Regions from separate parts of the Methylobacillus sp. DLP286 genome, predicted to be linked through region 1. Evidence: riboswitches for the same ligand, from Rfam matches in the RefSeq annotation. Region 1 holds a riboswitch; the other holds the start of a gene.
What was found. A riboswitch is a leader RNA that binds a small molecule or an ion and turns the genes downstream of it on or off. The one in region 1 is predicted to bind cobalamin.

Region 2: linked by a shared signal. The riboswitch ahead of nrdA (class 1a ribonucleoside-diphosphate reductase subunit alpha) and the one ahead of ACWXTG_RS11480 (TonB-dependent receptor) in region 1 are both predicted to bind cobalamin.

The regions. Positions count from the first base shown of each region.
Region 1 covers NZ_CM153145.1:2,413,716-2,419,754, reverse strand. Annotated here, with positions in the region: gene ACWXTG_RS11500 (hypothetical protein) at 1-176, shown strand, start outside; gene ACWXTG_RS11495 (DUF6644 family protein) at 266-763, shown strand; gene ACWXTG_RS11490 (DUF6644 family protein) at 786-1,259, shown strand; gene ACWXTG_RS11485 (hypothetical protein) at 1,259-1,849, shown strand; cobalamin riboswitch at 1,879-2,090, shown strand; gene ACWXTG_RS11480 (TonB-dependent receptor) at 2,300-4,390, shown strand; gene ACWXTG_RS11475 (PepSY domain-containing protein) at 4,413-5,843, shown strand; gene ACWXTG_RS11470 (hypothetical protein) at 5,830-6,039, opposite strand, start outside.
Region 2 covers NZ_CM153145.1:427,336-433,374, forward strand. Annotated here, with positions in the region: gene ACWXTG_RS02035 (LysR family transcriptional regulator) at 1-895, opposite strand, end outside; gene ACWXTG_RS02040 (hypothetical protein) at 1,015-2,211, shown strand; gene ACWXTG_RS02045 (thioredoxin family protein) at 2,233-2,556, opposite strand; cobalamin riboswitch at 2,747-2,959, shown strand; gene nrdA (class 1a ribonucleoside-diphosphate reductase subunit alpha) at 3,110-5,386, shown strand; gene nrdB (class Ia ribonucleoside-diphosphate reductase subunit beta) at 5,567-6,039, shown strand, end outside.

The DNA.
Region 1 (6,039 bases):
CATTTACCGTCACCATCCCGGCGCGCAAATGGACCGAGAGGGACGAACCCAACGGCTGGCATTTCGAGACGCGCCATGCCAAGCATAAGGGCAAGGAAATCATCGTGGAAAGCGATGAGCGTATTTGTGCGGAAAATAATGCCGCATTCGGCATGGGGGCCGCTGCCAACCAATAGGCCATTGCGCTACATACGCACATGAAGCGCTTGTTCAACGATCGTGCCATCCCGCCTGGGAAACACGATGTAATATTTAAAAGGCGACAATGTCAGTCTTAACCTTTGCAGAACTGCTTTACGATTCCGAAATCGGGACTTCCCTGCGTGAATCGCTTTTTGCCTTCCCTATTGTCGAAGGCGTACACCTGATTGGACTTGCGCTTTCCGTAGGGCTGCTTTTTTTCATCGATTTGCGCCTTGTCGGCGTTTTGTTCCGTAATGTGCCGATCCCGCAAATACTCCAGCAATTGCGGCCTTGGCTGCTCGGCGGCTTTGCCGTGACCATGACGACCGGCGCCCTGCTGTTTGCAGCCGCGGCGCCCAAGCTCATCGTGCTGCCAGTCTTCTTGTGGAAATTGTCATTCATCGCCTTGGCGGGGCTGAATGCCGCATGGTTCGAGTTCAAATGGGGCCGTCATGCGCATGACTGGGGTCATGGTGCATCCGCCATTCCGGCCGGGGTCAAGTTTGGCGCCTGGGCATCGCTCATCCTGTGGAGCCTGGTCGTCATTACCGGCCGCCTGATTCCTTACCTTAGCTATTAACCGGATTCCAACGGCAGCCATCATGACCAGTCTCGAACTATTCAACGCCATTCAGAACAGCAGCATCGGTGTTTTCATCGGAAAACAGGACCGCATGCTGTGGGCCGTGGCCCAGATCATTCATATTGCGGGCATTATCCTATTGCTGGCGCCGATTGTGCTCGTCAGCTTGCGGCTGTTTCGCTTCGGCCTTTATCAACAACCATTGCCTAAACTCGCTCGGGAAAGCAACCGGCTGATCTGGCTGGGCTTGGGCCTGTTGCTCTTTTCAGGCTTGCTGATCTTCATCCCCGCGGCCTTGCACTATCATGACAATCCCGTATTCTGGATCAAGCTATACCTGATCCTTGCTGCATTGTTCTTCCAGTTTACGCTTTATCGCATCGTCACCCGGCTCGAGAAGCCGAATCCATGGCTGGGTGGATTCACTGCTGTGTTGACTCTCGTCTTATGGTTTGGCGTGGCATTTGCAGGCCGCTTCATAGGCTTTGTCTAATGGTGAAAAAGCCCTTCCATTTCCTGCTGCATATTGGATTGCTTATTGCACTAGGGCTTAATCTGGCCGGCTGCAACAAGCCTGACGCGAAGGAGGAAGCAGCAGCATTCAAACCTGGCGCCTCCTTGCAGGAAATCATGCTGTCGATCATCGACCCCAATGCCGACCATGTGTGGAATTCCGTTTCCATCATCATTACCGATAAAGGCGTGGAAGAACACAGCCCCAAGACCGACGAGGAATGGGCCGAAGTGCACCAGCACGCCATTACCCTGGCAGAAGCCGCCAACCTGCTCTTGATCACCGGCAGAAAAGTAGCCCATGAAGGTGCGGAAACATCCACCCATCCCGTAGAGCTGGGTGCGGAACACATCGAACAGGCGATCGCTAAGGATCGGGCAGCCTTCATTGCAAGTGCGCACCTGCTTCACACTGCGGTGTATGAGGCCATTATTGCCATTGACAAGAAAGACCCGGACGACCTCATGCGTGCCGGGGAGCATATCCAACAGGCATGCGAAGCTTGTCATGCGAAATTCTGGTATCCGGATGAAAAAACGCCAACTTTTCCTTCTCTTTCCGGGAGCTAACATTGATTGATTTAACAACGAATAGAAATTAACATTTCTGGGCTTACGGTTTCTCCCTGCCACAGTCAGGGAGAATAATAGGGAATCCGGTGAAGACACGACGATCGTAATCCGGAACTGCCCCCGCAACTGTAATCGGTGAGTCTGTTTGCCACTCTTGCCACTGGATAATAATCTGGGAAGGCTACAAACAAGACGATGACCCGAGAGTCAGGAGACCTGCCGCAAGTCAGCTATGTTGTTCGAGCAAAGGCGGGGTGCCTGGAATCGGCGAATGTTCACCATTTTCATTCGACATTATTGATGAATTGCAGATTTGGGTTGCCATCCGCGGCCTCAAGTCGAATTGCCGTTGCGGCTGCTTTGCATGCATTTCTCTCCCTGCTCCGACCATATGGCTGATTTACACATGACAGTTTGTCATGCTGAACCATCAATTTGGGAGCAATAATGAAAAATAGCAACTACATCCTGGCAACAGCCTTAATGGCCATATTCTCCAGCGGGGCGCTGGCGGAAGATGCTACCTTGGAAGAAGTACAAGTCAAGGCAACACAAGACAAGCCCGGACTTAACCTGAAAAAGAAAACCGTCACCGGCAGCCGTCTTGGCCTGTCTGCTCAGGAAACACCAGCCAGCGTAGAAAGTCTGGATGCGCAAACTATTCGCCAGCGCGGCGATATCACATTGCGTGAGGCAGTGACCCGGACTACTGGCATTACGGATATCAGCACGCCTGGCAACGGTCAATCCTTCTCGTCTCGCGGTTTCACTGGCAACAACTCCGTTGCGCAGGCAGAAGACGGTGTACGCTTAATGACTGGAGCTGGGACACTGACCTACCCCTCGGATACATGGGGCTATGAACGCATCGAAGTCTTGCGCGGCCCGGCCTCCGTATTGTTTGGCGATGGTGCGGCAGGTGGCATTGTCAATAGCGTCCGTAAACAGGCAAGCCGTGAAGCATCCATTGAAGCGCTCGTTGGTGCTGGCTCCTATGGCGCTTATCGTGCAGCATTGGGCGGCACTGGTGCCATTGGCGAAATCGGCGCATTCCGTATTGATGCGTCCGTATTAGGTGGCGACGGCTATATCAGCCGTGGTGATTACGACAGCAAAAAACTCATGACTTCATTGCTGTTCACACCTACGGACAACCTCAGAATTGGCTTTACTCTGGATCATGCAGAAGATTCCCCTACCGCAAACTATGGGTCTCCTCTGCGCTATGGAAAAATCACGCATTCTCTTCGTAGCAAGAACTACAACGTAGCCGATAACAAAATGGATTTTGAGGACACGCGCGCACGTGCCAAGATTGAATGGGAAATTTCAGAGCGCCTGAAACTACGTAATGAAACTTATTGGTTCAAATCTGACCGCGAATGGCAAAATGCGGAAAGTTATACCTTGAATCCCGTAGCCGGCACAGTACGCAGGGGTACTTTTCTCGCCATCACTCACACCCAGAAGCAAATTGGCAATCGCCTGGAAATCATTCACGAAGACACATTATGGGGTCATTTGAACCGTTTTTCTGCAGGATGGGAAATCTCAAAAACCGATTTCCGGCATGCAAGCAACTCCGGCAATAGCGCAACTGACGTCATTCCTGTAGCTGGATATACCGGCACTTTCCTCAGCACGACTTCAGTTTTGCGCAATTACGATGCAGATCTCAAGCAACAGGCTTTCTTCCTTGAAAATGCGTGGAATGCAACCGACCGCCTCAAATTGGTTGCCGGAATACGCCGCGATTACATTGATACTGAACGGCGCGACTATCGTGGCGCAGCAGATAGTGACAAACAATTCACTCCTGAAACCTGGAGAGTCGGAGCAGTATTCGACTTGACTGCAGATACTTCGCTCTACGCCCAAACCAGTCGAGGAACCGATCCGATCACAAACCTATTGGGACTCAACCTTGCCAATGGCGAATTCGACCTGACACGTTCACGTCAGGCCGAAATTGGTATCAAACAAGCATTGCAGAACCTCAAGGGAGAGTGGTCTTTGGCTGCCTACCATATCGCCAAGGACAATATCATTACCCAAGACCCCGTTACCCCTTCCATTTCCGTGCAAGGCGGTCAACAATCCTCGCGAGGAATTGAATTCTCCACCACGTTGTACCCTGTTGAACACTGGCGTCTGGATTTCAATGCTGCATTATTGAATGCGAGATATGATGAGTTGAGAGAAGGTAGCACCGGCATTTCACGCGCAGGCAATACCCCAACCAATGTCCCAGAAAAAGTGGCAAATGCTTGGCTCTATTATCAGGCATCTGAATGGGAAGCTGGCATAGGTGCGCGTTATGTAGGCAAACGCTATGCAAACAATGCCAATGAGATTACCCTTGCGGGCTATACCGTGTATGACGCAAGCGCGGCCTGGCATGTCAACAAGCAAATGACGCTACGCGCCAATATCCGCAACCTGACTGACAAATTCTATGCAGCATTGGCCTACGGCAGTACCCAGCAAATCATCGGCGCACCGCGCCAGCTCGAACTGACTGCGGAATTCCGTTACTAGGCTCCTGAGTACGTACAGCACCATGAAACTCTTCACCATGCGCAACCTCCACCTCTGGCATCGCTGGCTGGGGATAGCGCTTGGGGTGCTGGTGCTGCTCTGGTTCATTTCCGGGGTGGTCATGCTGTTCGTGGCCTACCCCAAGCTCATGCAGGAAGAACGGATTCCCCGCCTGGAGGCGGTTGCACCTGGCTTGGTGCGCATAGCGCCGGCCCAGGTGGGGGTCATGCTAGGCGGTGAGCCGGACAAGCTCCGGCTTGCCATGCATAATGGGCGGCCGCTTTACCATGCCTTATACCAGAACACTTGGCATTCCGTCTGGGCAGACAGCGGCGAGAAGCTGAGCGTCACGCCCCATGACGTCCGCATATCTGCCCAGGCATTCCTGCCTGGCGCATCCATCATCAATACAGAATTGATCGAGCGCGACCAATGGTCGATCTCGTCCTCTCTCCATGCCCACCGGCCTTTGCATCGCGTGACTTTCAGCAACGGGAATGTGCTGTATTTGTCCAGCCACACGGCGGAAGTCGTGCTGGATACCTCGCGTAGCGAGCGCGCCTGGAACTGGCTGGGCTCCGTCATCCACTGGATATATTTCACTCCGCTCCGCTTCGATTATACCCAGGTTTGGCGTCAGGTCGTCATGTGGCTGTCGTTCCCCGCCACGGCGATGAGCCTGATGGGCATCTGGCTGGGAATAGACCGCCTGCGCCTGCGTCGCCGCTACAAGGGAGGCCGCATGACGCCATATCGCGGCTGGGCCAAGTGGCACCATGTTTCCGGCCTGCTCGCAGGGGTGCTGTGCCTGACATGGCTGTTCAGCGGCTGGCTGTCGATGAAGCCGTTCGATATGTTCTCGGGCAAGAAGCTGAGCGAGCAAGAATCGCGGCACTGGGCAGGAAAACCGCCGTACGGGCCGTTGCCGGCATTGCCGGCGCAGATAGGCGCGACGGAGCAAATTGGCGAGATCGAATGGATATATTTTGCTGGCAGGCCTATCCTGCTCGGCCTTGCACAGCATCGCACCTGGATGCTGGACGCCGCCAGCGGGGCGCCGCTCGCCCCGTTCGCGGCGGCAGCATTCACGGCACAGGCGGCAGGCATGCTGCCGGATGCAGGGATCAAGGCTGCCACCTGGCTGGAGCATGGCGACAGGTATTACTACGGCAAACGGTTAGAGGCTGCCTCCCCGGTCATCCGCATCGACCTGGATGACATTTCCGCCACCAGCTATTACATCGACCCGGCCACTACGCGCATCGTGGCATCGCAGGACAATAACAGCCGCACTTATCGCTGGCTGTTTGCGGCGCTGCACCGCCTCGATTTCGCACCGTTCGACAATGCCGAGATCCCGCGCTGGATCGTCGTGATCCTGTTCTCGATCGGCGGCGTCATCCTCACCGCCGCAGGCATGGTCATGGGCTGGCGCCGTCTCACTCGCGCCTAGCCGCCATGTTGGTGCAGTTGCCAGCTACCAACGGCGGGTTGCCTGAGCCCGGCCTGAGGATGGCGCCGCTGCCCACGCCGTTGGACGCCACGCAGGCCTGGAAGCCCACGCGCGTGCTGCGCGGTGTCGCCGTATTCACCAGCACTTCGCGCTGCTCATCAGTCAAAGCCAAAGCGCCGCGCTCGGAAAGCAACTG
Region 2 (6,039 bases), 1.0 Mb from region 1:
CGTTCAGCCTTTCCGCGCAGGTATCGCGGATGATGCGTGCAAGGTCGTGCGTGTAGGGCCTTGCCATGACGTCCGGCATGCCGAGCGCATGCAGCTCGGACCACAGCCCCTTGCGGCCGATGGGCTTCGCAATCACGTACTCATGCTCCACGTAGCTCTGTATGCCCCAGTTGGGCAGGGCGGCAATGCCGCGGCGGCTGGCGACCAATTGCATGATGGCGATGGTGAGCTCGCTGGTGCGGCGGCTGAATTCGATATTGGCAGGTTTGAGCACCTGGCGGATGACGTCGATGCGCTCTTCCGGCACGGGGTAGGTGATCAGGGTTTGTCCCGCGAAGTCTTCCGCCATCAGGCGCGGCTTGTTGCGCAGCTCGTGCTCGGGCGGCAACACCCCCATGATCTCGAACTTGAATAGCGGAATCGCGCCGAGTTCGCGCTGTTTCTCCGGCAGGCTGCCGATCACGAGATCGGCCTTGCCGTCGTGCAGCAAGTGCCAGGGATCGCTATGGAAACCGGCCACCAAATCCAGCTCGACTTCCGGCCAGGCGCGGCGGAAGGCGTCCATTACCGGGGTGAGCCAGTCGAAGCAGGTGTGGCACTCCAGCACGATCCTCAACTCCCCCGATTGGTCGCTCTTGAGGCGGATCAGGTCGCGCTCGGCCTTTTCCTGTGCCTCCAGCATTTCCTTTGCCAATGCCAGCAACCGTTCCCCGGCGGGCGTGAAGCGGATGCCGTGCGCGGTGCGCTGGAACAGGGTGGTGTCGTAATGTTTCTCCAACACGCGGATCTGGTGCGAGAGCGCGGATTGCGTGAGGAAGACCCGCTCTGCGGCATGGGCCAGTTTTCCAGTGTCGGCAATCGCGATCAAGGATTTCAGGTGGCGGATTTCCAGCATAAGAAGCTTGGATAGATATGAAATGAATTCAATTTTACCAAAAAAACTTTCGCTTTTTTAAATTGCTTGCCTGCCGGAAAATTCGCGGTTTCGTTAAAAATTCAAGCAAGGCATTGGGTATGGCAAGCGCACATATTCTCGGGTATCCGCGCATCGGTGAAAAACGTGCGCTCAAATACGCCCTGGAGGCGTTCTGGAAGGGCGACCTGACTGCGGCGGGATTGCAGGAAATAGGCAAGGGTCTGCGGGAGCGGCATTGGAGCAAGCAAAAGCGGCTGGACTTCATCACCGCAGGGGATTTCTCATTTTACGACCACGTGCTCGACCATGCGGTGATGTTCGGCGCGATTCCCAGAAGATTTGGCTTTCAGGGCGTTTTATCCGAACATGACTATTTTGCGCTGGCGCGCGGCAATGCCGTCCAACCGGCCATGAAAACCGCCAGGTGGTTCGATACCGACTACCACTATATCGTGCCGGAGCTCGATGCGGATACCAGCTTCACGATCAACGCCCATGAATTCCTGAGCCAGCTCGACGAAGCGCAGGCGCGTTCCATGCCGGTCAAGGCGGCGTTGCTGGGGCCTGTCAGCCTGCTGTATTTGAGCGGCGCGGATGGCTGCGACCGTTTGCAGCTGCTGGATAGGCTGGCGGAACAGTATGCGCATTTGCTGAAGGAGCTGTACCACCGCAAGATTGCCTGCCTGCAGCTTGAAGAGCCCATTCTAGCCTTGGACCTGGATGATGCATGGCTGGGCGCTTTCGAACGCGCATATGCCTGGTTCCGCACGCAGCGGCCGGCGATATTGCTCGGCACCTATTTCGGCAATGTCGCCCGCTATCAAGGCTTTGTCACGCATTTGCCAGTGGACGGCATTCATCTCGACCTGGTCAGTGCGCCTGAGCAATTGGCGCCATGGCTCAATGCCTTGCCTGGGCATTGGATATTGTCCGCCGGCATCGTGGACGGCCGTGGCATTTTGCGCAATGACCTGAGGCAGAGCCTCGGTCTGTTGCAGCCATTGGCGCATAAGCTCGGCGACAGGCTTTGGGTAGCCCCCAGCTGTTCCTTGCTGCATGTGCCGGCGACGCTGGCGCATGAGCAGGCGATGGATGCGGCAACCAGGTCCTGCCTGGCCTTTGCCGATGAAAAGATTGCCGAGGTGGTCGCGCTGGCGCGCGGCCTGAATGAAGGCGAGGCCAGTATTGCCGAAGATTTGCTGGTCTCCGACGCCGCTGTGCGGTTGCGTCACGCTTGTTGCGTGAAGGCCGATGACAATCTGACTGTCCTGGTAGCCCGTAAACCGGTGGCTTGAAAAGGGTGTAGCGCTGGATTGTTAGGATGAAGGCAAGTGCGCCTGTAGCAGCGCCGAGATGTCTTCCCGGCTTTCCGGGCGCACCACGCGCCCGACTTCCGTCCCACCCCGCAACAGGATCAAGGTAGGCCATAACTTCACCTTGAAGCTGCGGCCCAGCCGCCTGCCTCTGCCGTCCTCGATGCGTTCGTGACGCAGGGCGGGGAATTGCCGTAATGCCGCGCTGAGCGAAGGCTGCGCCGCCTGGCAAAAGCCGCACCAGCTGGCGCCGAACTCCAGCAACAACCATCCCGGCGTTGCATCGATATCGTCGCGGCTTGGTTCTGGATTCAGGGCTGGTTTCATTATCTGGCTTGGCGGAACTTGCGTTTCATGATAGGGGATTGTGGCATGGTGGCCGTGTCCATGAATGACCAAAATCCGAGTAAAAAATTCGCAAAAAAATTCCCCTTAAAAATCCTGCATATATCTCAAAAAAACAATATCTAGTGTTTTTGAGTGTACACAAGCACATTTTATTGCGCTATAGTCCATCCCATCTACGGTGTTCGACGGTTGTTCGATTGAGTCGGAAAAAGGGAATGCGGTCGCAGGGCGGTGCCTTGCCAAGCCGCAGCTGCCCCCGCAACTGTAACCAGTGAGTGGCATGCCAACAAGGGTCACTGGGCCTGAAAGTGTGAGGCCCGGGAAGACAGGCCGGTCATGTGGACCTGGGAGCCAGGAAACCTGCCGTAGATCATTTTCATAACGTTTGAGGCGGGGTGTCCTCGGCCGGATAGGGTATTGCGCTGATGCGTCGGCGCCTTGCCCGTCATGCTGCTTTGTGATTGTTGCTCGGTTGCCTCGGCAATCGATGCGTGGTCATGAGGATGCCTTGCTTCCTGACAGGGAGCCTTAGATGACAAAGTATGAATCCATGAATGCCACCAAGCGGGATGGTCGCCGGGAACCGATCAACCTGGACAAGATCCATCGCGTGATCGATTGGGCGGCGCAGGGACTGGACAACGTATCGGTATCGCAGGTCGAGCTGAAATCGCATATCCAGTTCTACGACGGGATTCGTACCGACGTCATCCATGAAACCATCATCAAGTCCGCCGCGGACTTAATCTCCGAGGATACGCCGGATTACCAGTACCTGGCGGCGCGCCTGTCGATTTTCCACCTACGCAAGATTGCCTACGGCCAGTTCGAGCCGCCGCACTTGTTCGACCACGTCACCAAGCTCACCGAGATGGGCAAGTACGACCAGCATCTCCTCGCCGACTATAGCCGTGAAGAGTTCAACGAGCTCAACGACCATATCGACCACTGGCGCGACATGAATTTCTCCTACGCCGCCGTGAAGCAGCTGGAAGGCAAATACCTGGTGCAGAACCGGGTGACCAAGAAAATCTACGAAAGCCCGCAGTTCCTCTATATCCTGGTGGCGATGAGCCTGTTCGCCAAGTACGAGGGCAAGGCGCGCCTGGAATACATCAAGCGTTTCTACGATGCGGTGTCCACTTTCAAGATTTCCCTGCCTACGCCCATCATGTCCGGCGTGCGCACGCCGACGCGCCAGTTCAGCTCCTGCGTGTTGATCGAGTGCGACGACAGCCTGGACAGCATCAACGCCACCACCAGCGCGATCGTGAAATACGTCTCGCAACGCGCGGGCATTGGCGTCAACGCGGGCCGCATCCGCGCGCTGGGCAGCGAGATCCGCGGCGGCGAGGCGCAGCATACCGGCTGCCTGCCGTTCTACAAGTTGTTCCAGGCGGCGGTGAAGTCCTGCTCGCAGGGCGGCGTGCGCGGCGGTGCGGCGACCTTGTTCTATCCCTTGTGGCACCTGGAAGTCGAATCGCTGCTGGTGCTCAAGAACAACCGCGGCGTCGAGGAAAACCGCGTGCGCCACCTAGACTACGGCGTGCAGATCAACCGCCTGCTGTACCAGCGCCTGATCAAGGGCGGCGACATCACGCTGTTCTCGCCGCACGACGTGCCCGGCCTCTATGACGCCTTCTTCGCCGACCAGGACGAGTTCGAGCGCCTGTATACGCAATACGAGGCGGACGACAGCCTCCGCAAGCGCACGCTGCCGGCAGTGGACCTATTCTCGCTCCTGATGCAGGAACGGGCGGGCACGGGCCGCATCTATATCCAGAACGTCGACCATTGCAATACCCACAGCCCGTTTAACCCCAAGCTGGCCCCGGTGCGCCAATCCAACCTGTGCATGGAAATTGCGCTGCCGACGCACCCGCTCGAGGATATCAACGACGAGAACGGCGAGATCGCATTGTGCACCTTGTCCGCGTTCAACCTCGGCGCGCTTGAAAGCCTCGACGAACTGGAAGGGCTGGCCGATCTCGTCGTGCGTGCATTGGACGCCTTGCTCGAATACCAGGATTACCCGGTCAAGGCCGCGCTCAACGCTACCGACAAGCGCCGCTCGCTGGGCGTGGGCGTGATCAACTACGCCTATTACCTCGCCAAGAACGGCACCGGCTACACCGACGATGCGGCGCTGGGGCTGACCCACCGCACCTTCGAGGCGATCCAGTACTACCTGTTGAAGGCCTCGGTGCAGCTCGCGCGCGAGTTCGGCCCTTGCGGCGCGTTCAATGAAACCACTTATTCGCAAGGCCTGCTGCCCATCGACACCTACAAGAAGGACCTCGATGCGGTGTGCCAGGAAGCATTGCAACTGGACTGGGAGCAACTGCGCAAGGACATCGTCGCGCACGGCTTGCGCAATTCCACCCTGACCGCGCTGATGCCTTCCGAGACCTCCAGCCAGATCGCCAACGCCACCAACGGCATCGAGCCGCCGCGCGGCCTGGTGTCGGTCAAGCAGTCCAAGGACGGCATCCTGCGCCAGGTGGTGCCTGAGATCGAGCGCCTGCGCAACCAGTACCAGCTGCTGTGGTCATTGCCCAACAACGACGGCTACCTCAAGCTGGTGGGCATCATGCAGAAATTCGTCGATCAGTCGATTTCCTCCAACACCAATTACGATCCCAAGCGCTTCGAAGGCGGCAAGGTGCCGATGAAGCAATTGCTCAAGGACCTGCTGCAAGCCTACAAGCTGGGCGTGAAGACCCTGTACTACCACAACACCCGCGATGGCGCGAGCGAAGGCGGCGATGCTGGGGACGACGGCTGCGAAAGCGGCGCGTGCAAAATCTAGGCAACGGGACTAATTAATGGCTAACAAAACTAAGCGAAGCGCTCCTGGCTAGGCGCTCTGCCGCAGGCAGTACAATGAGTACGACAAGGCAGGGCAACAAAGCCAGGAGAGTTTTGTTAGCCGTTCTAAATAGAGCAGGGCGGCCATGCGCCGCCCTGACGGGATATATCGGGACAAGTCATGGCATACAGCATTTTTTCCAAGGTCGACAACGAACAACTGAAAGAGCCGATGTTCTTCGGGCAGCCGGTCAACGTGGCGCGTTACGACCAGCAGAAATATCCGGTGTTCGAAAAGCTGATCGAAAAGCAGCTTTCCTTCTTCTGGCGTCCGGAAGAGGTGGACGTGTCGCAGGACCGCATCGACTACCAGGGCCTGCCCGACCATGAGAAGCACATCTTCATCAGCAACCTGAAATACCAGACGCTGCTGGACTCCATCCAGGGCCGCAGTCCCAACGTCGCCTTGTTGCCGCTGGTGTCGCTGCCGGAGCTGGAAACCTGGGTCGAGACCTGGGCGTTTTCGGAAACCATCCATTCGCGCTCCTACACCCACATCATCCGCAACATCGTCTCCGACCCGGCGCTGATCTTCGACGATATCGTGCGCAACGAGAACATCGTCGCGCGGGCGAGCGATATTTCCGCCTATTA